Regions from separate parts of the Caballeronia sp. LP006 genome, predicted to be linked through region 2. Evidence: riboswitches for the same ligand, from Rfam matches in the RefSeq annotation. Region 2 holds a riboswitch; the other holds the start of a gene.
What was found. Region 2 has a riboswitch for thiamine pyrophosphate ahead of P9250_RS17020 (FAD-dependent oxidoreductase). Riboswitches for the same ligand answer to the same signal wherever they lie in the genome.
Positions count from the first base shown of each region.

Region 1: linked by a shared signal. The riboswitch ahead of thiC (phosphomethylpyrimidine synthase ThiC) and the one ahead of P9250_RS17020 (FAD-dependent oxidoreductase) in region 2 are both predicted to bind thiamine pyrophosphate.

Region 1 covers NZ_JARTVW010000005.1:1,461,856-1,473,138, forward strand. Annotated here, with positions in the region: gene P9250_RS23430 (FUSC family membrane protein) at 1-624, opposite strand, end outside; gene arfB (alternative ribosome rescue aminoacyl-tRNA hydrolase ArfB) at 837-1,244, shown strand; gene P9250_RS23440 (hypothetical protein) at 1,289-1,813, opposite strand; gene P9250_RS23445 (DMT family transporter) at 1,933-2,859, opposite strand; gene P9250_RS23450 (L-lactate permease) at 2,957-4,558, opposite strand; gene P9250_RS23455 (hypothetical protein) at 5,202-5,747, opposite strand; gene P9250_RS23460 (glycine zipper domain-containing protein) at 5,955-6,167, opposite strand; gene thiC (phosphomethylpyrimidine synthase ThiC) at 6,388-8,319, opposite strand; TPP riboswitch at 8,497-8,636, opposite strand; gene P9250_RS23470 (EamA family transporter) at 8,938-9,876, shown strand; gene P9250_RS23475 (hypothetical protein) at 10,730-11,283, shown strand, end outside.
Region 2 covers NZ_JARTVW010000005.1:87,919-99,201, reverse strand. Annotated here, with positions in the region: gene P9250_RS17035 (glutamate synthase-related protein) at 281-4,984, shown strand; gene P9250_RS17030 (glutamate synthase subunit beta) at 5,063-6,529, shown strand; gene P9250_RS17025 (ABC transporter ATP-binding protein/permease) at 6,665-8,407, opposite strand; TPP riboswitch at 8,656-8,783, shown strand; gene P9250_RS17020 (FAD-dependent oxidoreductase) at 8,986-10,128, shown strand; gene thiS (sulfur carrier protein ThiS) at 10,147-10,344, shown strand; gene P9250_RS17010 (thiazole synthase) at 10,371-11,180, shown strand; gene thiE (thiamine phosphate synthase) at 11,177-11,283, shown strand, end outside.

The DNA of each region.
Region 1 (11,283 bases), 1.4 Mb from region 2:
AATCTGCTTTTCGATGAGCTTTCGGTAGCATTCGTCGAGATCGGCGTCGTTGTCGTAAAACTCGGCGCGCGCCTGCAAATATTCCGCGCAACTGAAGATGCTCTGCGCCAGCGCCTGCTGTTCGATGCGATACACGAGCAGCCGGCTCACGAGCGTGGCCCAGTACGTGTACCAGAGGCCGCCCAGCAAGATCCACGACGCGTTGACGAGCGCCTGCATCGGCGTGAAGTGCTCTTCCAGTGTGACGACCATCATGAAGAGCGTGGCGAAGCTGATCTGCGGCCAGCGGTTGCCATAGACGACGATCAGCGAGAGCACGAAGGTGAGCGGCACGACCGTGAGCCATAGCGTCAACGGATGCGCCGTCGCAATGCCCGTGGCGAGTGCCGAGAAGAAGCCGATCACCGTGCACGCGAGCATCTCGTTGTGCTTGTATTTGAGCGGACCCGGCATGTCGACGACACACGCGCCAAGCGCGCCCGTCGCGATGGTGAAGCCCAGCTCGCGATTGTGAAACACGATGAGCATGAGCACGGCGGGCAGCGACACGCCCAGAGCGATCCGCAAGCCGCCGAAGAAATACTGGCTGTAAATGAACTTCCTGATTTCGAACGAATAGCGCATCGACTTCCTGGTTTGACGCTCGTTATGACCACGGGCGAAGCACGCTCCGGACCCAGGCGGTCAGGCGGGTTGAGTCTATCGCACTTGTCATGCACTTATAACTCACTTGCGCTTCGTTCGGAACTCGGCCGAATGGCCAGCTTTTCGGCGCCTCGCGGCCTTTGTTATGCTCACGTGAAAAGCGCCGAACACATCTTCAAGGGAGCCCACCGATGAGCGACAGCATCGCCGTGCCGCCGCACGAGATCGAGCTGACGGCCGTGCGCGCGCAGGGTGCGGGCGGGCAGAACGTCAATAAGGTATCGAGCGCCATTCATCTGCGCTTCGACATCCGCGCATCGTCGTTGCCGGAGCACATCAAGGCGCGGCTGCTCGCGCTGTCGGATAGCCGCGTGACGCGCGATGGCGTGGTCGTCATCAAGGCGCAGGAATATCGGACGCAGGACATGAATCGCGCGGCGGCGCTCGCGCGGCTCGACGAGCTGATTCGCAGCGTGAGCATCGTGCGCCGCAAGCGCATCGCGACCAAGCCAACGCGCGGTTCGCAAGTGCGGCGCGTCGAAGGCAAGGTCAGGCGCGGGGCGATCAAGGCCGGGCGCGGGCCGGTGCACGGCGACTGAAGCGGGAATTCAAGCGGGATTCGAGCGGGAGTTGAAGCGGCGCGTCAGCCGTGCTGCTCCGCGGGCGATACATCGAGCGGCCCGAGCATGATCGTCTTAAGCCTGCCGCGTCCGAGCACGCGCGCGAGTTCCGCGAAGACGCAATAGTTGAAGACGAGCGTGACGAGCAAAATCTGCACGGCCCAGAATTGCGGCCAGTTCAGATGGTCCAGCAAGTCCTGGTGCGCGGCCGCAAGACTATGCGTCTCTTTCCAGAACTCGAACAAGCGCTCCAGGTAATGGAGCACCAGCGCGACGAGCGTGTAAATGACGGTTTTCCATCCCGCATTCCAGATGAGCGGGCGCTCGGGATAGCGATTGATGAACGGCAGCATGTCGGCGAGTAGAACCGCCTTGCCGAGAATGAGCGAGGCGACGAGCACGGATGCCGACGCGGGAATCGACAGGCCGGCGCCTTTCACCATGAGCGCGTGCACGACCATCACCACGTGCAGCACGACGAAGAAGAACAAGGTGGGCGGCAGCATCTTCATCAATTCGTGCCGGGCCTTCGCGAAAAAGTCGTGCATGGTCTGCTCCAGGAAACGCATGGATGCGCATGCCGGCGCGTTGCACGAAATGCAACGCGCATCTGAACAATTCGATGAATCTCGCACTGCGGCAGCGGCTGCGCTGTTTGCAGTCTAGTTCAGCCTACGAGCTTGCGGCGTCCTGAAAACGGCAGGCGCTTGATCGCGCCGGTGGCGAGCGCGGTGCCCGCAAGGACGACGGCACAGCCTTCGAGCATGACGAGCGACACCCGCTCATGCAGAAACAACGCGCCCCACAGAATGCCGAAGAGCGGAATGACGAAAGTGACGGTCATCGCGCGCGCGGGACCGACGACCGCGACCAGATGGTAGTAGATGAAGTACGCGATACCCGTGCAACCCACGCCCAGCGCGAGCACCGCCGCCCATGCAGGCGCGGAGACCGGCGCGGCGGGCCACGTGACGAAGGCGATAGGCGCGAGCACGAGCGTCGCGCCGATCATGCTGCCCGCGGCGTTGGTCATGGCATCGACGTCCATCAGATACTTTTTCGCGAAGTTGCCCGCAACACCATATAGCGCCGATGCCGCGAGCGCCGCGGCCGCCGCCAACACGCCCGCCGCGCCCGATCCCGCCGATCCGGGCGAGCCTTCTATCTGATTCCACACGAGCAGCAGCACCCCCGCGAAACCGATCGCCGTACCGATCGTGCGCAAGGTCGTGAGGCGGTCCTTCAGCCAGAGATAGGCGACGAGCGCGCCCCACAGCGGCGTCGTCGCATTGATGACGGATGTGGCGCCGGCCGAAAGCGTCAGCTCCGCATAAGCGAAGAGGCAGAACGGCGCGGCCGAATTGAGAATGCCGACGATGAGTAGCGGTAGCGCACGCTTGCGCATGATCGCGAGACTGCTCGAAAACTGGCGGCGGCCGAGCAGCATGGCGACGAGAAACACGGCGCCGATGCCGACGCGCAAGGCCATGAGCGGCGCGACGCCGAACTCGGCGACGCCCACGCGGATAAAGAGAAACGACGCGCCCCAGAGCGCGGCGAGACAGACGAGTTGCAACAAATTGACGGGTGACATGACGATGCGGACTTCAGTGTTCCAAGGAAAAGTCCGCGCATGTTAGCACCGCGCCGCGTGCCGTCGGTCATCGCGCCGATGAGACCGCAAGGAACAATCAATGTGGCGGAATCATCCACGTCAACACGTTCTGCTGCAGCCACACGAGAATGCCGAGAATGATGGTGAGCAGGATCGAATGCTTGAAGGTGCGCGCGAAGACGAGTCCTTCCTTGCCCTTGAGTTCGGTCGTGGCGACGCCCGTCGAAATGTTTTGCGGCGAGATCATCTTGCCCATCACGCCGCCGGACGAATTGGTCGCGGCCATCAGCACAGGATTGAGATTGAGTTGATGAGCGGCGACCACCTGAAGGTTGCCGAAGAGCGCGTTGCCCGAGGTATCGCTGCCTGAGAGAAACACCGCCACCCAGCCGAGAAAGGCCGACACGAGCGGGAAGAACGGCCCGACCGAGGCCACCCCGAGTCCGAGCGTGTAGTTCATGCCCGAGTAGTTCATGAGATACGCGAGCCCGACGATGGTCGCCACCGTGAAGATGGCAATGCGCGTTTGCACCCAGGTATCGACGATAGCGTGGCCGAACTCGCTTGCCGGCAGCTTTACCAGGAGCGCGGTGATGATAGCCGCCACGAGAATCGCCGTGCCGGTGGCGAGCGGCTGGAAGTCCCAGATCGCGCCGTAGGGCTGATTGTAGAGCGTGATGTAGACCGCCTTGTCGAGCCCTGGCCACGGGACCTTCACGTCGCCGATGAGGAATATCTTGGCTACCGTCCAGACGATCACCACGACCGAGACGACGATCCACGGCATCCATCCCTGAGCGGCCGAGACGTTGCCGCGCGCGTTGGCAAGGCGATCGACGTTCACCGCGAAGCGTTCGTCGGGCGCGGGCTTCCAGACGCGCAGGAACGCTATGGTGAGGATCAGCGAGACGAGCGAGGAGAGGACATCGGTGAGCGAATAGCTGATGTAGTTCGACGTGACGTACTGCGTCAACGCGAACGCGCCGCCCGAGACGAGCAGCACGGGCCACACGCGCAACATGTTGCGAAAGCCCGCGTAGATACCGATAACATAGAACGGCAGGAAGAACGCGAAGAACGGCAACTGGCGGCCGACCATCTTGGCGAGTGCATCGGTGGGCAAATGCGTGACCGCGCCGAGCACGGTGATCGGTACGCCGAGCGCGCCGAACGCGACTGGCGCCGTGTTGAAGATCAGCGTGAACGTGAGCGCTTCGAGCGTCGGAAAGCCGAGCAGGATCAAGAGCGAACTCGTGATGGCGATCGGCGTGCCGAAGCCCGAGATGCCTTCGAGCAATGCGCCGAACGAAAAGCCGATGACCACGAGCACGATGCGCCGGTCGTTCGGCAGGTTGTCGATCATCCACACGCGAAACGCTTCGAAGCGTCCCGAGCGTTGCGCGACGTTGTAGAGCAGGATCGCGGAGAACACGATCCACATCACCGGCCAGAGCGCGAACACGGCGCCGGCCGCGATGGAGTCGAGCGCGAGTCCAACCGGGAAGTGCCAGCCCACCATCGCGATGATCAACGCGACGATCAGTCCCGCAAGCGAAGCCTGCCACGCGGGACGGCGCGCCCAGCCGAGCATGACGAGTACGACGATGATAGGCAACGCGGCAACGATGAAGGAGAGCGCGAGCGAACCCGCGATAGGCGTGAGGATCTGATGGAACATCGGGTCTCCTGTGTCTCTATTCTTGGATGGATGCCGCGGTCTTCACTACTGGTTCGAGTGGTATCGAAGACTTTAAGCAACCGCATAACGCGCTCACTAAGAATAGGGCGAGGATGGCCCTCGTCAAGGCTTGAATATTGGCGTAAGGATGCCGGATGGAAGCGGAAAGGGACGTGACGCATCTGCTCCGTTCGGACGCTTGGTCACGCGTTTCGCGGGATGCGGCGCTCAGCTCTCGACGGTCGCTGGAGTAGCCGTTGTTCGTTGTGCCGCGCTGGAATCAAGACGCGATACCGGCACTTGGCGAAACACCCAGAGCGCGAGCAGCCCAAGAGATGCGACCATCCACAGCAGGAAAAAAGCGAAGGCCATCATGTCCAATCCCCGAGAACGATAGGTAACGCTTGGGCTGACACCCGCGCGGTCCAATAAGTAGGGATACCATTTAGCGATAATCGTGCCAAGGCACCGGCGTAATCCGCCAGGGCCTTGTCGGATAAGGAAAGTGACCGATCGTACAGAGTGGCAAGGCAAGCGAACTGCGTCTGCATTGCCGGGAAATGTTTCAGAGTTGTTACTTTTTTCGGTAATAGCGGCGCAGAATGCGACATCGACGCCGCATTCGAGCGTGGTGTTTCCTTATTCAATGGCCATGGCCGCCACCGCCATGTCCACCGCCGCCTTGCCAACTGCCACCGCCGCCGTGCCATCCGCCGCCACCGCCGTGCCATCCACCGCCGCCGCCATGCCATCCGCCGCCATAGCCGCGTCCCCAGCAACATCCGCCGCCGCCCCAGTAGCCGAAGCCGATCGACACCGACGGATAACCGTAGCCGTAATAACCGGGGTAAGCAGCATATGCGGGATAAGCGGCGTAAGCGGGATAAGGTGCGTACGCGTAAGGATAGGGATAAGCCGGCGCATACGGCGTGCTCGTATAGATCGTCGAGTAGTCGACTGTCGGCGCGGCCACTGCGTACTGAGCTTGCGACGGCGCGTTCGCGGCACTGACGCCCGAAGCACCTTGCGCCGGTAACGCGAACTCACGTTGCGTGTAGGCAGCGGGAACCGGCGGATAGTAATAAGCGGGGTAGTCGGGATACGGCAGGTAGCATCCGCCGAGAAGTAATCCGGCAGCAAGCGATGCGGCCGCTGCCCTGTAACCGAAGATGATGCGCGGGGAAATCATGATGCTGCTCCTTGCTTGCGGCTTGCCGGACTCTACCTATGCGATTGCGAGGAAGGGTCCGTTAAGAAGGAGCTTACTCGATCGTTGCGGCGTGCGCGTCGCGCGTCCGCTAACAAGCCTCGGCGTGTATCAATCCTGAAACAGCCCTTGATCGAAGCGGCGGCAAGCATCGCTGCTTGCCGCATGAGATGACTGTGGATCGCCCGCTTACTTCCCGACTTGATTGCCGATAACCCCGCCTACTGCCGCGCCCCCCAACGTCGATAACGCGCTTCCGCCGATCACGGCCCCACCCGCGGCGCCGACACCAGCGCCAACGGCCGTATCGCGTTGACGCGTCGTCATGTTGTCGCAGGCCGTGAGTCCGGCGAGAAGGGAAACGACCACTGCTGCGGCGCCGATTTGTTTGATGATTTTCATGTCGACTCTCCAGAACGATTGATCAATGAAACGGCCGCGGCTTTGCCCACGCGTCCTGCCGTTCGATCACGATCTGGCTTTCATCGACGGACGCCGCAACGTTTTTTTCGCCGGTTCGTTCGTTTATCAGCAGGAAAGATGCCCGAAACGGTGCACGCGCGCGCCATGCAAAAATGGCCTGCAAGGAAGCACAGGCCGTTGCGTACAGTCAGCGTTTGCTTCAGGTCGGCTGATAAATCTCCGCGCCCTTCTTCACGAACTCGATGGCCTTGGTCTGCATGCCCTTGGCGAGCGCATCGCTTTCGGAGACGCCTTGCCTGGCCGCGAAGTCGCGCACGTCCTGCGTGATCTTCATCGAGCAGAAGTGCGGGCCGCACATCGAGCAGAAATGCGCGACCTTGGCGGAATCCTTCGGCAAGGTTTCGTCGTGAAACTCGCGCGCCTTGTCGGGATCGAGGCCGAGGTTGAACTGGTCTTCCCAGCGAAACTCGAAGCGTGCCTTGGATAGCGCGTTGTCGCGCACCTGCGCGCCCGGATGACCCTTCGCCAGATCGGCCGCGTGCGCCGCGAGCTTGTAAGTGATGATGCCGGTCTTGACGTCGTCCTTGTTCGGAAGTCCGAGATGCTCCTTCGGCGTGACGTAGCAAAGCATGGCGGTGCCGAACCAGCCGATCATCGCCGCGCCGATGCCCGAGGTGATGTGATCGTATCCCGGCGCGATGTCGGTGGTGAGCGGCCCGAGCGTGTAGAAGGGCGCCTCGTCGCACCATTCCAGTTGCAGGTCCATGTTCTCCTTGATGAGCTGCATCGGCACATGGCCGGGGCCTTCGATCATCACTTGCACGTCGTGCTTCCACGCGATCTGCGTGAGTTCGCCGAGCGTCTTCAGTTCACCGAGCTGGGCTTCGTCGTTCGCGTCGTAGATGGAGCCGGGACGTAGGCCGTCGCCGAGCGAGAACGAGACGTCGTACTGCTTCATGATCTCGCAGATGTCTTCGAAGTGCTCGTAGATAAAGCTTTCCCGATGATGCGCGAGACACCATTTCGCCATGATCGAGCCGCCGCGCGAGACGATACCCGTCATGCGGTTGGCCGTCAGCGGTACGTATTGCAGACGAACGCCCGCGTGAATGGTGAAGTAATCGACGCCTTGCTCGGCTTGCTCGACGAGCGTGTCGCGAAAGATTTCCCAGGTCAGGTCTTCGGCCTTGCCGTTGACCTTTTCGAGCGCCTGATAGATCGGCACCGTGCCGATCGGCACCGGCGAATTGCGGATGATCCACTCGCGCGTCTCGTGAATGTGCTTGCCCGTGGACAAGTCCATCACCGTGTCGCCGCCCCAGCGGATCGCCCAGGTCATCTTGTCGACTTCCTCGCCGATCGACGAACTCACCGCCGAATTGCCGATGTTCGCGTTGATCTTCACGAGGAAGTTGCGCCCGATGATCATCGGCTCGCTTTCCGGGTGATTGATGTTCGCGGGGATGATCGCGCGGCCGCGCGCCACTTCATCGCGTACGAACTCGGGCGTGATGGCCTTCAGGGTGTCCTTGTCGAACGGCACCGCGCCGAACGACTGGCCGGGATGCTGACGGCCCATCATCGCGGCGAGCTTTTCGCCGTTCGGACCGCTCGTCTTGAGGCTTTCGAGGTATTCGGCGCGGCGCTGATTCTCGCGAATGGCGATGTATTCCATCTCCGGCGTGACGATGCCCTGCCGCGCGTAATGCATCTGCGACACGTTCTTTCCGGGCGTCGCGCGTCGCGGATGACGATGCAGATCCGGGAAGCGCAGCTCGGCCGTTTTCGGGTCGGCGGCGCGCTCGCGGCCGAATTCGCTCGAAAGGCCCGCGAGTTTCTCGGTGTCGCCGCGCGCTTCGATCCAGCCGGCGCGCAACGCGGGCAAACCGGAGCGGATGTCGATCTTCGCGTCCGGATCGGAGTAGGGGCCGGACGTGTCGTACACGTACACCGGCGGATTCTTTTCGCCGCCGAAACTGTCGGGCGTGTCGGACTGCGTGATCTCGCGCATCGGCACGCGGATGTCGGGCGTCGAACCCGTCACGTAGACCTTGCGCGAGTTGGGCAGCGGCGCGATGGCGGCTGCATCGACGATGGCGTTTTCGGACAGGAACTTGGGATTCGCATTCATGTGCTGTTTCTCCTTTTCAGTCGCAGGGACGGTAATTAACAGCGAGCACGCGGGCGATCGAATGAACGACGAACAAACGAACGCCGGCGAGCTCGGCTGATTCAGGAGCTAGACAGGGAGGAACGAGATGGAAAGGTGCGGGCCCGAGAAGACGTGGCGCGTGAGAGAGATACCGTGCGCCGAGGCCCGAACGCTTCCCTGCGCTGGCATTATCCAGATCAGGTTCAAAGGGTATTTCTCACCCACATTGCACGGGCCATTCAGTCGACGCAGCCGGACGAATCGCGATGTGCAACGCAGGACCCCCGCGTTAGCAGGCGTCACCATACATCGTGGCGTGGCATCTTGGCAACCGTTCGCGAAGTTTGCGCTGAAGCGCAGGCGCTTACTGCATAATGGCGAGCGCGCGATTTTCGGTACTTACCCGGATGTCGTCAGCAGTCGCCCCGCCTGTCGCTTCCGCACTTCTTTCGCTCCGTCATGCCGTCCATCGTCAGTCCCGCCTCGTTCGTCACCTGGCGCGCGCGTTCTTCAAGCTCATGCCCCGTTCGGTCGATTGGCGGCAGTCCCCATTGCAAGTCTCTTGCCCCGATCCGGGCGCGCTTCGCGGAGTAATGCATGTCTGCCGTACCTCCGCGTCTGCCGCTCGGTTTTCCCGACCGCTTTCCGTTTCGCGCTCCTCGCAGCCTCAAGGGACGCGTCGCGCTCGCGTTGGCCGTCGTTTATCTCGTGTGGGGATCGACGTATCTCGGCATTCACCTGGCGCTCGAATCGTTTCCGCCGCTCATGCTCGGCGGCCTGCGTAACCTGTGCGCTGGCGTCGGTCTCTTCGCGATTGCCGTGCATCGCAAGGCGGTGTGGCCGACGGCGCGTGAAGTACGGAATGCAGCGATCGTCGGGACTTTGCTCGAAGGTTTGTCGAGCGGGATGATGGCTTACGGCATGCGCACGGTGGGAACCGGCACGGCTGCCGTGATGGTGGCTACCGTGCCGCTCTTCGCGACGATCTTCACCGCGCTTGCCGGGCGCAGTGTGGCGAAGGGCGAATGGTTTGCGGTGGCGCTGGGTCTCGTGGGTATCGTGTTGCTCAATCATGGCGATCCCTCGCCGAGCTCGACCGTCGGCACGCTTGCCATCTTGTGCGCGGCAATTTTTTGGGCGGGCGGGGCGCATTTAGCAAGCCGTCTCTCGCAGCCTTCCGATCTGCTGATGTCGACTGCGTTGCAGATCGGGCTTGGCGGGCTTATCGCGACTGTCATCGCGTTCGTGTCAGGCGAGCGCCTTGGCCAAGTGAGCATGGGCGCGGGGTTTTCGTTCTTGTATCTCGTCGTAATCGGATCGATGGCCGCGTATGTCGCTTATAACTTTCTCATTCGGAACACGAGCACGATTGTCGCGACGAGTTGTCTTTACGTGAATCCGGTCGTCGCGGTTTTATTGGGCGCTTTGTTGCTTGGGGAAATCATCACGCAGTGGACGGTTGTTGCCACGGTCGTGATTTTGATGAGCGTTGCGTTGTCGTTTTGGTTTGATTATCGGCGGCGGGGGTTGGTTTGAGCGTAGGAATCTGGCCCCTGTAAGCAAGGGCTTTCGAATAGAACTGAATCGCCGCCCGACGCTTCTTAAAAAGATAGCAACTATCGTAGATAGGAATCGGGACTAGCTTGACTTGACTTGACTTGTTAGAAAGAGCACCGTGGTCCGTTACGTCATCAGTTTCATTACCTAAGATATCTCGCGCGCTTCCGAGCCACCATCCCCCTTTCTCATAGCACGCCGTAGCACGAACCGCCGCGAGTGCAACTAGTTAGCCGCGAATTCGAATGGTCTCGATCAGGTGATGGACGCTTGAGCTAAAACAGCTTGCTGTTTCCTCTACCGACGCGTTATAGCGCGATCAGGTGGCGTCCAATGAAAAGCTTGCCGGGCACTTCCTCCCGCGTCTGCACACGACGTCCGTCACACGATAGGCGTCTAAAAATAACTCATGTCACGTGAATGAATGGCGCGCTGTAGCGACCACATCCACATTTATATTTAGCTTCTTTGAGCGATTGTTTTTTAAAAAACGTGGCACATACTCGTGTGCATGGAGCTGCGTTCATGAAGACATAATGCAGCATGTCCGCTATGCAAGGCGCAATGGCCCCCTCCGTGTCTAGTCCCGATAGACTCAAAAATAAGCAAATTCGAAAAATTTGAAGCGTTGCTTCATTGCTTTCAATTACATTGGTTATAGTGTTTGGAAGCAGGTTGATTAATCGAGTAAGAGCAGGACCTTCAAAATTCCTCGGTATCCGCTTTGGCTCCATCCCATCCTGAAGTCGGTTGAGCTTAGAAACGCCATTCAAGGCATATGGATGATTTTTAATACGAGATAACAACAGAATAAAAACGAATTGCTTGATTTTTGGCGGAGTTTTTGGTCATCGGTGCATCTCTATCCAAACCAATGCAGCCAACCCGCTATCGCCGCGTTTCTATTAACAACGGTCCGAGCATTGGCACAGCAATAAAGGAGGCTTTAGCGACGACTATCGTGCCTACAAAAAACTACGTTAGACGAACCTTGGCCGGGCGTCTAACGCAGCGCAATTACGCATCACAACTTGTCTTTCTTATACGATCATTATATATGAAATTTCATGCTTTTCGGTTCAAACCAGTAACGCTGGCGGTGCTTACCAGCTTGGCAGCGATGGCTACGTCAAGCGCATTTGCAGGGACGGTGACGGGTTGGGGCGACTCGTTGGCATCCGGGGTATCGCGCGATGGAACGAATATTTACGGCGATAACAATACGGTAAATGCCACGGCGACGGTGATTGGCGATAGCAATGTAGCCAAAGCCAGCGCAACGATGATCGGGAACAATCAATACAACGATGTTACAGGTAGCGTTCTTATTGGAAACGGCGCACAGGTGTCATCGACTGCGGACGGTTACTCGGGTGATCTCGCGGC
Region 2 (11,283 bases):
ACGAAGATTCGGGCGCGCCGTTTACTTTTGCCCAATATCGATATGGAACCAATATTTTGGGGCATGCGTGCACCATATCGATAATTAGTGACGCATCATCATATTTTATTTGCCATCTCTTTGATTGGTCGCGTATATTTCGATTTCCGGCGGTTTTTGCGGCGCAGCGCGCCCGTTGCACGACCGGCTTCGCGGCTTCCAAGTCGAAATAAACGCCGCGGGCGACATAAAAAATGGTTCAACGGCCGAGTCGGCCCCTCACAGTAGAGACGGTGTCCCCATGAACGATCATCAGCAACCGGCAGTCGGTTCGCCTCCCGCCGCGCAGGGCATGTATGACCCTGCCAACGAACATGACGCCTGCGGCGTCGGTTTCGTCGCCCATATCAAGGGGAAAAAGAGCCACGAGATCATTCAACAGGGTCTCAAGATCCTCGAGAATCTCGATCACCGTGGCGCCGTCGGCGCCGATCCGCTCATGGGCGACGGCGCGGGCATTCTGATTCAGGTTCCGGACGGCTTCTATCGCGAAGAGATGGCCAAGCAAGGCGTGACTTTGCCGCCTGCCGGCGAATACGGCGTCGGCATGATCTTCCTGCCGAAGGAACATGCTTCGCGGCTCGCGTGCGAACAGGAACTGGAACGCACGGTGAAGGCGGAAGGCCAGGTCGTGCTCGGTTGGCGCGACGTCCCGGTCGACGGCAACATGCCTATTTCTCCGACCGTGAAGGCGAGTGAGCCGCTCATCCGCATGATCTTCATCGGGCGCGGCAAGGACATCGTCGTGACGGATGCGCTCGAGCGGAAGCTCTACATCATCCGCAAGACGGCGAGCCACCGCATTCAGGCGCTCAAGCTCAAGCACGGCAAGGAATACTTCGTGCCGTCCATGTCGTCGCGCACGGTCGTCTACAAGGGCCTGCTGCTGGCCGGTCAGGTCGGCGTGTATTACCGCGACCTGCAGGACGAGCGCGTGGTCTCGGCGCTCGCGCTCGTGCACCAGCGCTTCTCGACCAACACGTTCCCGGCGTGGGAACTGGCTCACCCGTATCGCATGATTGCGCACAACGGTGAAATCAACACCGTGAAGGGCAACGTCAACTGGCTGAACGCGCGCACCGGCGCGATCGCCTCCTATGTGCTCGGCGACGATCTGCCCAAGCTCTGGCCGCTGATTTATCCCGGCCAGTCGGACACGGCTTCGTTCGACAACTGCCTCGAACTTCTAGTGATGGCGGGCTATCCGCTCGTCCACGCCATGATGATGATGATTCCCGAGGCATGGGAACAGCACACGCTCATGGACGACAACCGCCGCGCGTTCTACGAGTATCACGCACCGATGATGGAGCCGTGGGACGGTCCCGCCGCCATCGCGTTCACGGACGGCCGCCAGATCGGCGCCACGCTCGACCGTAACGGCCTGCGTCCGGCGCGCTATCTCATCACCGACGACGACCTCGTGATCCTCGCGTCGGAATCGGGCGTGCTGCCTATCCCGGAATCGAAGATCGTCAAGAAGTGGCGTCTGCAGCCGGGCAAGATGTTCCTGATCGACATGGAACAAGGCCGCATCATCGAGGACAAGGAGCTCAAGGACAACCTCGCGAACGCGAAGCCGTACAAGAGCTGGATCGACGCCGTGCGTATCAAGCTCGACGAAATCGAGCCGAAGGCGGAAGACGTCGAAACGCAGCGTCGCGAAGCCGCCGCGCTGCTCGACCGTCAGCAGGCGTTCGGCTATACGCAGGAAGACCTCAAGTTTCTGATGGCGCCCATGGCGCAGTCGGGCGAAGAGGCCGTGGGCTCGATGGGCAACGACTCGCCGCTCGCGGTCATGTCCGGCAAGAACAAGACGCTCTATCACTACTTCAAGCAGTTGTTCGCGCAAGTGACCAACCCGCCGATCGATCCGATCCGCGAGAACATGGTGATGTCGCTGGTCTCGTTCGTCGGTCCTAAGCCGAATCTGCTCGACACGACCAACATCAACCCGACGATGCGTCTCGAAGTGTCGCAGCCCGTGCTCGACTTCAAAGACATCGCGAAGATTCGCGCCATCGACAAATACACCGGCGGCAAGTTCAGCTCGTACGAACTGAACATCTGCTATCCGGTGGCTTGGGGCAAGGAAGGCGTGGAAGCATGCATTGCGTCGTTGTGCGCCGAAGCCGTCGATGCCGTGAAGTCCGGTTACAACATGCTGATCGTGTCCGACCGCAAGATGGACCGCGACAATGTCGCGATTCCGGCGCTGCTCGCCACGTCGGCCATCCACTCGCATCTCGTGCAGCATGGTCTGCGCACGAGCACGGGTCTCGTCGTCGAAACCGGGTCGGCGCGCGAGACGCATCACTTCGCGCTGCTCGCGGCGTACGGCGCGGAAGCCGTTCACCCGTACCTCGCGCTGGAAACGCTCGCCAACATGGCGGAAGGCTTCAAGGGCGATCTGTCGGCCGAGAAAGTCATCTACAACTTCACGAAGGCGGTCGGCAAGGGCTTGTACAAGGTCATGTCGAAGATGGGCATTTCCACTTACATGTCCTACACCGGCGCACAGATTTTCGAAGCGGTCGGCTTGTCCTCGGAGCTCGTGGAGAAGTATTTCCGTGGCACGGCGTCCAAGGTCGGCGGCATCGGCATCTTCGACGTGGCGGAAGAAGCCATTCGCCTGCATCGCGATGCCTTCGGCGACAACCCGGTTCTCGCGAACATGCTCGATGCGGGCGGCGAATACGCTTATCGCGTGCGCGGCGAAGAGCATATGTGGACGCCGGATGCCATCGCCAAGCTGCAACACTCGGCGCGCAGCAACTCGTATCAGACGTACAAGGAATACGCGCATCTGATCAACGACCAGACGAAGCGTCACATGACGTTCCGTGGTCTCTTCGAGTTCAAGCTCGACCCGTCGAAGGCCATTCCGCTAGACGAAGTGGAGCCGGCGAAGGACATCGTAAAGCGTTTTGCGACCGGCGCCATGTCGCTCGGCTCCATCAGCACGGAAGCGCACGCCACGCTCGCGGTTGCCATGAACCGTATCGGCGGCAAGTCGAACACGGGCGAAGGCGGCGAGGACGAGAAGCGCTACCGGAACGAACTGCGCGGCATTCCGATCAAGACCGGCGACACGCTCAAGTCCCTGATCGGCGATGAAATCGTCACCGACGTCGCGTTGAAAGACGGCGATTCGCTGCGCTCGAAGATCAAGCAGGTTGCATCGGGCCGCTTCGGCGTGACGGCGGAATATCTGTCGTCGGCGGATCAGATTCAAATCAAGATGGCGCAGGGCGCGAAGCCGGGCGAAGGCGGTCAACTGCCGGGCCACAAGGTTTCCGACTATATCGGCAAGCTGCGTTACTCGGTGCCGGGCGTCGGTCTCATCTCGCCGCCGCCGCACCACGATATCTATTCGATCGAAGACTTGGCGCAGCTCATTCACGATCTCAAGAACGTGAATTCCGCGGCGAGCATTTCGGTGAAACTGGTGTCCGAAGTGGGCGTCGGCACCATCGCTGCGGGTGTGGCGAAGGCAAAGGCGGATCACGTCGTGATCGCGGGCCATGATGGCGGCACGGGTGCATCGCCCTTGTCGTCGCTGAAGCACGCGGGCACGCCATGGGAACTCGGTCTTGCCGAAACGCAGCAGACGTTGGTGCTGAACCGTCTGCGCGGCCGTATTCGCGTGCAGGCCGACGGCCAGATGAAAACCGGCCGCGATGTCGTGATCGGCGCGCTGCTCGGCGCGGATGAATTCGGCTTCGCGACGGCGCCGCTCGTCGTCGAAGGCTGCATCATGATGCGCAAGTGCCATCTGAACACGTGCCCGGTCGGCGTCGCGACGCAAGATCCCGTGCTGCGCGCAAAGTTCACTGGCCAGCCGGAACACGTCGTCAACTTCTTCTTCTTCATTGCGGAAGAAGTGCGCGAGATCATGGCGCAACTGGGTATCCGCAAGTTCGAGGATCTGATCGGCCACGCCGAACTGCTCGACACGAAGAAGGGCGTCGAACACTGGAAGGCGAAGGGTCTCGACTTTTCGCGCGTGTTCTATCAAGTGCCGGTGGGCGCGGAAGTCGCGCGCAAGCACGTCGATGTGCAGGACCACGGTCTGGACAAGGCGCTCGATCACGTGTTGATCGAGAAGTCGAAGGCGGCGATCGAGAAGGGCGAGCACGTTTCGTTCATCCAGCCGGTGCGCAACGTGAACCGCACGGTCGGCGCCATGCTGTCCGGGTTGATTGCGAAGAAGTACGGCCACGACGGTTTGCCCGACGACTCCATCCATATCCAGTTGAAGGGCACGGCGGGCCAGAGCTTCGGCGCGTTCCTCGCCAAGGGCGTGACACTCGACCTCGTCGGCGACGGTAACGACTATGTCGGCAAGGGCATGTCGGGCGGGCGCATCATCATTCGCCCGACCAACGACTTCCGTGGCAAGTCCGAGGAGAACATCATCTGCGGCAACACGGTGATGTACGGCGCGATCGAAGGCGAGTCGTACTTCCGTGGCGTCGCGGGCGAGCGCTTCTGCGTGCGTAACTCGGGCGCGACGGCAGTCGTCGAAGGCACGGGCGATCACGGCTGCGAATACATGACGGGCGGCACGGTGGTCGTGCTCGGCGAGACGGGCCGCAACTTCGCGGCGGGCATGTCGGGCGGCGTCGCGTTCGTGTTCGATCCGGACGGCACGTTCGGCGCCAAGTGCAACAAGACCATGGTGGCCCTCGATCCAGTGCTGCAACAGGCCGAACAGGAGCGCACGGTGGATCGCGCGCTGTGGCATGCCGGCAAGACCGACGAAGCGCTGCTCAAGGGTTTGATCGAGAGTCACTTCCAGTTCACCGGATCGCCGCGTGCCAAGGCGCTGCTCGAGAACTGGGATGCGTCGCGCCGTCAGTTCGTGAAGGTGTTCCCGACCGACTACAAGCGCGCGCTCGGCGAGATTGGCGCGAAGAAGGCAAAGGACGCACTCGCGGCCTGAGCGGTCTCACTATAGAAGAGCTCTCCGGTACGCCGGAGAGCAAGTTCCTCACCAAATACAGAGAAAGAAGAGAACCACATGGGCAAGGCAACCGGTTTTCTCGAGTTCGAACGCCGCCACGAGGCGTACGAAGCACCGCTGACCCGCGTCAAGCATTACAAGGAATTCGTCGCCGCGCTGACCGATGAAGACGCCAAGGTTCAGGGCGCGCGCTGCATGGACTGCGGCATTCCGTTCTGCAACAACGGTTGTCCGGTGAACAACATCATTCCGGACTTCAACGATCTCGTGTTCCGTCAGGACTGGAAGAGCGCGATCGAAGTGCTGCATTCGACCAACAACTTCCCCGAGTTCACGGGACGCATTTGTCCGGCGCCGTGCGAGTCGGCTTGCACGCTCGGCATCAATGACGATCCGGTGGGCATCAAGTCGATCGAGCACGCGATCATCGACAAGGCGTGGACCGAAGGCTGGGTCGCGCCGCAGCCGCCCAAACACAAGACCGGCAAGAAGGTTGCGGTGGTCGGCTCCGGTCCCGCCGGGCTCGCGGTCGCGCAGCAACTGGGACGCGCCGGTCACGACGTGGTTGTGTTCGAAAAGAACGATCGCATTGGTGGTTTGCTGCGTTATGGCATTCCCGACTTCAAGCTGGAGAAGTGGCTGATCGACCGCCGCATGCGCCAGATGGAAGCGGAAGGCGTGTCGTTCCGCACCAACGTGTTCATCGGCAAGGACGCGCTGCCGGGGCACATCGGCAATACGGCCAAGGAAACCATCACGCCGGACGAACTGAAAGAACAGTTCGATGCGGTCGTGGTGGCGGGCGGTTCGGAAACGCCGCGCGATCTGCCGGTGCCGGGGCGCGAGCTGGAAGGCATCTATTACGCGATGGAATTCCTGCCGCAGCAGAACAAGGTCAACGCAGGCGACAAGCTCGCGGAGCAACTGGTCGCGAAGGGCAAGCATGTCGTCGTGATCGGCGGTGGCGACACGGGTTCGGATTGCGTCGGCACCTCGAACCGGCATGGCGCGAAGGGCGTGGTGCAGTTCGAACTGCTCGCGCAGCCGCCCGAGGAAGAGAACAAGCCGCTCGTGTGGCCCTACTGGCCGATCAAGCTGCGTACGTCGTCGTCGCATGAAGAGGGTTGCGAGCGTGACTGGTCGGTTGCGACGAAGCGTTTCGAAGGCAAGAACGGCAAGGTCGAGAAGCTGATCGCGGTGCGCGTCGAGTGGAAGAACGGCAAGATGCAGGAAGTGCCGAACAGCGAGTTCGAGCTGAAGGCCGACCTCGTGCTGCTCGCCATGGGCTTCACGCAGCCGGCTTCGCCGGTGCTGGATGCGTTTGGCGTCGACAAGGACGCGCGCGGTAACGTGCGCGCCTCGACCGAAGGTGACAAGGCGTATTACACGTCGGTGGACAAGGTGTTTACCGCGGGCGATATGCGGCGCGGTCAGTCGCTCGTGGTGTGGGCGATTCGCGAAGGGCGTCAGTGCGCGCGGTCGGTGGATGCGTATTTGATGGGCAGTAGCGAATTGCCGCGATAAGAGAGCGGGGTTGATGGGAGAAAAGGGCGGACCGTTTTGGGTTCGCCCTTTTTTGTTGGCGGGGCTATGCCAACAAAAAAAAACCGCACCCACAATTGCTCGCGGATGCGGTTCTTCATTCAGCAAGAGACGGAATCAAGCCTCCGCCATCGTCCTCTCTATCTCGATCCGATAATCATGGAACAGCGCCACCGACTCCCGGTGCGCAACGCTCAAAATCGCCGCCTTCGGCAAACGTTCGACGAGCGTGTTGTAGATATGCAGTTCGTTATCCGCATCGAGGGCGCTGGTGGCTTCGTCGAGGAACAGGAAGTCGGGCTTGTGCAGCAGCACGCGCGCGGCGGCAAGACGCTGTTGCTCGCCCGGCGACAAGCTGCGCGCCCAGTGCGCATTTTCTTCCAGGCGGTCGCCATACTCGGCCAGATTGCACAGACGCAGCGCCTCGCGCGATTCCTCGTCGGTGAAGGTGCCACCCGGCGACGGATAGCTCAACGCCGCGCGCAGCGTGCCGATCGGCAGATAGCTCACTTGCGGGATAAACAGCATCTTCGCGTCGACGGGTGCGTCGATACTACCGTCGCCAAACGGCCAAAGGCCCGCCAGAGCCCGCATCAGCGTGCTCTTGCCCGCGCCCGACGGCCCGACTATGAGCCAGCGCGATCCCGGTTCTATCGTCACATCGCCCACGCGCGAAAGCGGCGTGCCATTCGGCAACGCGAGCGCAAGCCCCTTGGTCGTCAGCGCTTTCGTGCTCGTGTAATGCAGGTTGATACCGCCATGCGCCGTTGCCGGCGACGTTTCCTCGCGGATATGCGTCGAGCGCATCACACGCTTGAATTCGCGCAGACGATTCACCGTGGCGCGCCATTCGACCAAGGTCGAGTAACTGTTGATGAACCAGGAGAACGAATCGCTGACCGTGCCGAACGCCGATGAAATCTGCATCAAGACGCCGAACGAGAACGCGCCCGCGAAGTAACGCGGCGCGGCAACCATGATCGGGAAGATGATGGCGATCTGTCCGTAGAAACTGAGCACGAAGGTCATGCGCTTCGTGTACTTCATGATCATCCACCAGTTGTCGCGAATGCGCTGGAAAATGGTCTTCGCGTTGGCCGTCTCGGTGGCGATGCCATCGTAAAACGCGATCTGCTCGGCATTCTCGCGCACGCGAATCAGCCCGAAGCGGAAATCGGCCTCGACCTTCTGTTGCTGGTAGTTGATCGACACCAGCGGATGCCCGACCTTCTGGATGATGACCGAGCCGATGATCGCGTAAAGCGCCGCCGCCCAGACCATGTAGCCGGGAATGACGAGCGGCGTGCCGAATGCCGTGATGGTCAGCGCGCCCGCGAGCGTCCACAAAATGGTGATGAACGTGACGAGCGTGACGAGCGTGGAAAGCAGATCGAGCGACAGAGACAGCGTGGTGGTCGCGAAGGATTGCAGGTCGTCGCTGATCCGCTGGTCGGGGTTATCGGCGAGACGGTCGCGTTCTATGCGGTAAAACGCGCGGTCGCCGAACCACTGTTCGAGATACTTATTGGTCAGCCACTGGCGCCAGCGGAAGCCGAGCATCTGCCGCAGATACCTCCCATAAACCGCGAGCAGAATGTACGCGAAGGCGAGGCCGGTGAAGACCAGCAGCAAATGCGGAAAGTCGTGGACGTTCTTGTTCTGCAGCGCGTTGTAGAACGCCGCGCTCCAGCTGTTGAGCCGCACGTTGATCCATACGACCGTCATGTTGATCGCGATGATGGCAACGAGCAGACCCCATGCGAAGCCGCGCTCCTCCGAGACCCAGTAGGGCTTGATGAGGCTCCACGCAGAGACCGTGTCGGCTTGTTGCTGCGTGTTTTCCGGTTGAGAATTGGCCATGACCTTCCTGATGATATGCCGGTCCGAGTTACGAATGGACGCACCGCGCCGCGATACTCGCACGCGCAGCCTCTTTCCTGTCCCGCAGATTGTTCAGAGGTTCCCTTAACTGCCGCTTAATTCCGTGCTCATTCGCACAACCATGCGGAGAACCATGCTCGCGGCATTGTGCCAGAGTGCCGACCGAGGCGACCAAAGGCGGGGAATCCCGGTTTGCAGCGGCTTTGGCTTTCATGGTCTAATGATCTTCGACGAAACAGGGGTGCTTCGCGCGCGATGTCATCGAATTATCGGTGTGCTGGCGCGGCGAGGCTGAGAGAGACCCTTTGCACCCGATCCGGGTAATACCGGCGAGGGAAGTTTCCGGAGAACGCGCGGCCGTCGCGCCTTTCCTCCAGGTTCTTCCATCATCTTTCTTTTCCGCCTGGCGCGCGTTGTTTGCGTTGCCGCTGCCGGGCCGGTCTCTCCTCTGCAAGTTTTGTCTTCGCGTTCGTGCGTTTGCTGCACGGCGTTATCAGTCGTGGATAAGACCGGAGCGGCGCACAGCCTCGTTTCGATCGACAGGAGACATCGGAAAAGTGAACACGATCGATCAGCCCGCCGCGCGCCGGCCAGACTTCGCCGTCATCGGCGGAGGACTCGTCGGGCGGCTCGTGGCGTGGCAACTCGCGGGCGCGGGCCACGGCGTCGCGCTATACGAGCGCGGCGACGAGGCGGGCACGCAGTCGGCTGCGTGGGTGGCCGCCGCGATGCTCGCGCCGCTCGCCGAGGCGACGAGTGCGGAGCCGCTCGTCGTCGAACTCGGCGCGGCGTCGCTGGAACGCTGGCCGGGTCTCATCGCCGATTTGCCCGAGCCGGTTTACTTTCAGCGCAACGGCACGCTCGTCGTCTGGCACGGCGCGGATCGCGCGGAAGCGCCGCTATTCGAACGCAGGTTGCGCGCCAACGCGCCTGCAAGCTTGCTCGATGGCGGCTTCGTCAAGCTCGCGGGCGCGGAAGTCGCGCAAGCGGAACCCGCGCTCGGCACGCGTTTCGCGCAAGGCTGGCTGCTGCCGCACGAAGGTCAACTCGACAATCGTCAGGCGCTTCGAGCGCTCGCGGCCGGACTTGGGGCGCGCGGCGTGCGCACGCACTGGAATTCTCCGGTCGATGCCATGCCCGACGCGCGCTGGATCATCGATTGCCGTGGGCTGGGCGGCAAAACGGCGTGGCCCGCGTTGCGTGGTATTCGCGGGGAAGTGGCGCGCGTGCATGCGCCGGGCATCGGGTTGTCGCGGCCGGTGCGGCTGCTGCATCCGCGTTATCCGCTGTATATCGCGCCGAAAGAGGACGATCTTTACGTGATCGGCGCGACCGAAGTCGAAGGCGAGGACATGTCGCCCGTGAGCGTGCGCTCGGCGCTGGAACTGATGAGTGCGGCATTCGCGGTGCATCCGGGTTTCGGCGAGGCGCGCATCCTCGAACTCAATTCTCAGTGCCGGCCGACGCTGCCGGATCATCGGCCGGCCATCGTCTGGGACGGGGCGCGGACCGTGCGCGTGAACGGCCTGTATCGGCACGGCTTCATGATCGCGCCGGAAGTCGCCGATGCCGCCTGCGCACTCGCCCAAGCCATCGCGGGCGGAACCGTCGCGGACGCCGCATCGTTCGCGGATTATCGCGGCGGCGCGCGCTGGTCCCAGCTTCTGCATAGCGAACCGGCCATCGCGGCCGCGCTCTAGTCATCGAAAGTCAAAGCCATGAACATCCACATCAATCAGCGCGAATTCAGTCTGACCGATGCCGCCACCGTCACCGACGCGCTCGCCGCATTCGGCGCAAAACCGCCGTTCGCGGTCGCGCTCAACGGACAGTTCGTCGCGCGCGGCGAGCACGGCACGAAGACGCTTCGAGCCGGCGACAAGCTCGACGTCGTGTCGCCCGTCGCGGGCGGCTGAATCCACCGAATCCGAAGGATCGAATCATGACCTCACACACCGCCGCCCATAGTCTTACGCTCTACGGCCAGACGTTCCCGAGCCGTGTGCTGCTCGGCACATCGCGTTATCCGTCGCTGCAATCGCTTTCGGATTCCATCGATGCCGCGCGGCCCGGCATGGTGACCGTCGCGCTGCGCCGTCAGTCCGAGACTGGCGAGGCCGGTTTTTTCGAAGTCCTCAAGCGTCACGGCGTCGCGCTGCTGCCAAACACGGCGGGCTGCCAGAGCGTCGATGAAGTGCTGACCACCGCCTACATGGCGCGCGAGGTTTTCGACACGCCGTGGATCAAGCTGGAACTGATCGGCGACGACTACACGTTGCAGCCCGACCCGATCGGCCTCGTCGAAGCGGCGGGCAAGCTCGTGCGCGACGGCTTCAAGGTGCTGCCTTATTGCACCGAGGATCTCGTGATCGGCCGCCGTCTGCTCGATGCCGGCTGCGAGGCGTTGATGCCCTGGGGCGCGCCCATCGGCACCGGCAAGGGCGTGACCAATCCCTACGGTCTGCGCACGTTGCGCGAGCGGCTGCCAGACGTGCCGCTGATCGTCGATGCAGGTCTCGGCGTGCCCTCGCATGCGTGCCAGGTGATGGAGTGGGGTTTCGACGGCGTGCTCTTGAACACCGCCGTGTCGCAGGCGACCTTTCCGTCGCAGATGGCGCGCGCGTTCGCGCTGGGTGTCGAAGCCGGACGCACGGCGTTTCTCGCCGGTCCGATGGCCGAGCGCGACAGCGCGCAGGCCAGCACGCCGGTCGTTGGCATGCCGTTCTGGCATCAGGACGGAGGTGCTGCATGAGCTTGCTCGGACACGAAGTTTTCTGGCCGCCGGCGGATGAGTTGACCGAAGTCGCCGAACGTATCCGCGCGCGGCTCGGCGAGTGGCCCGCGCCGCCAACGCG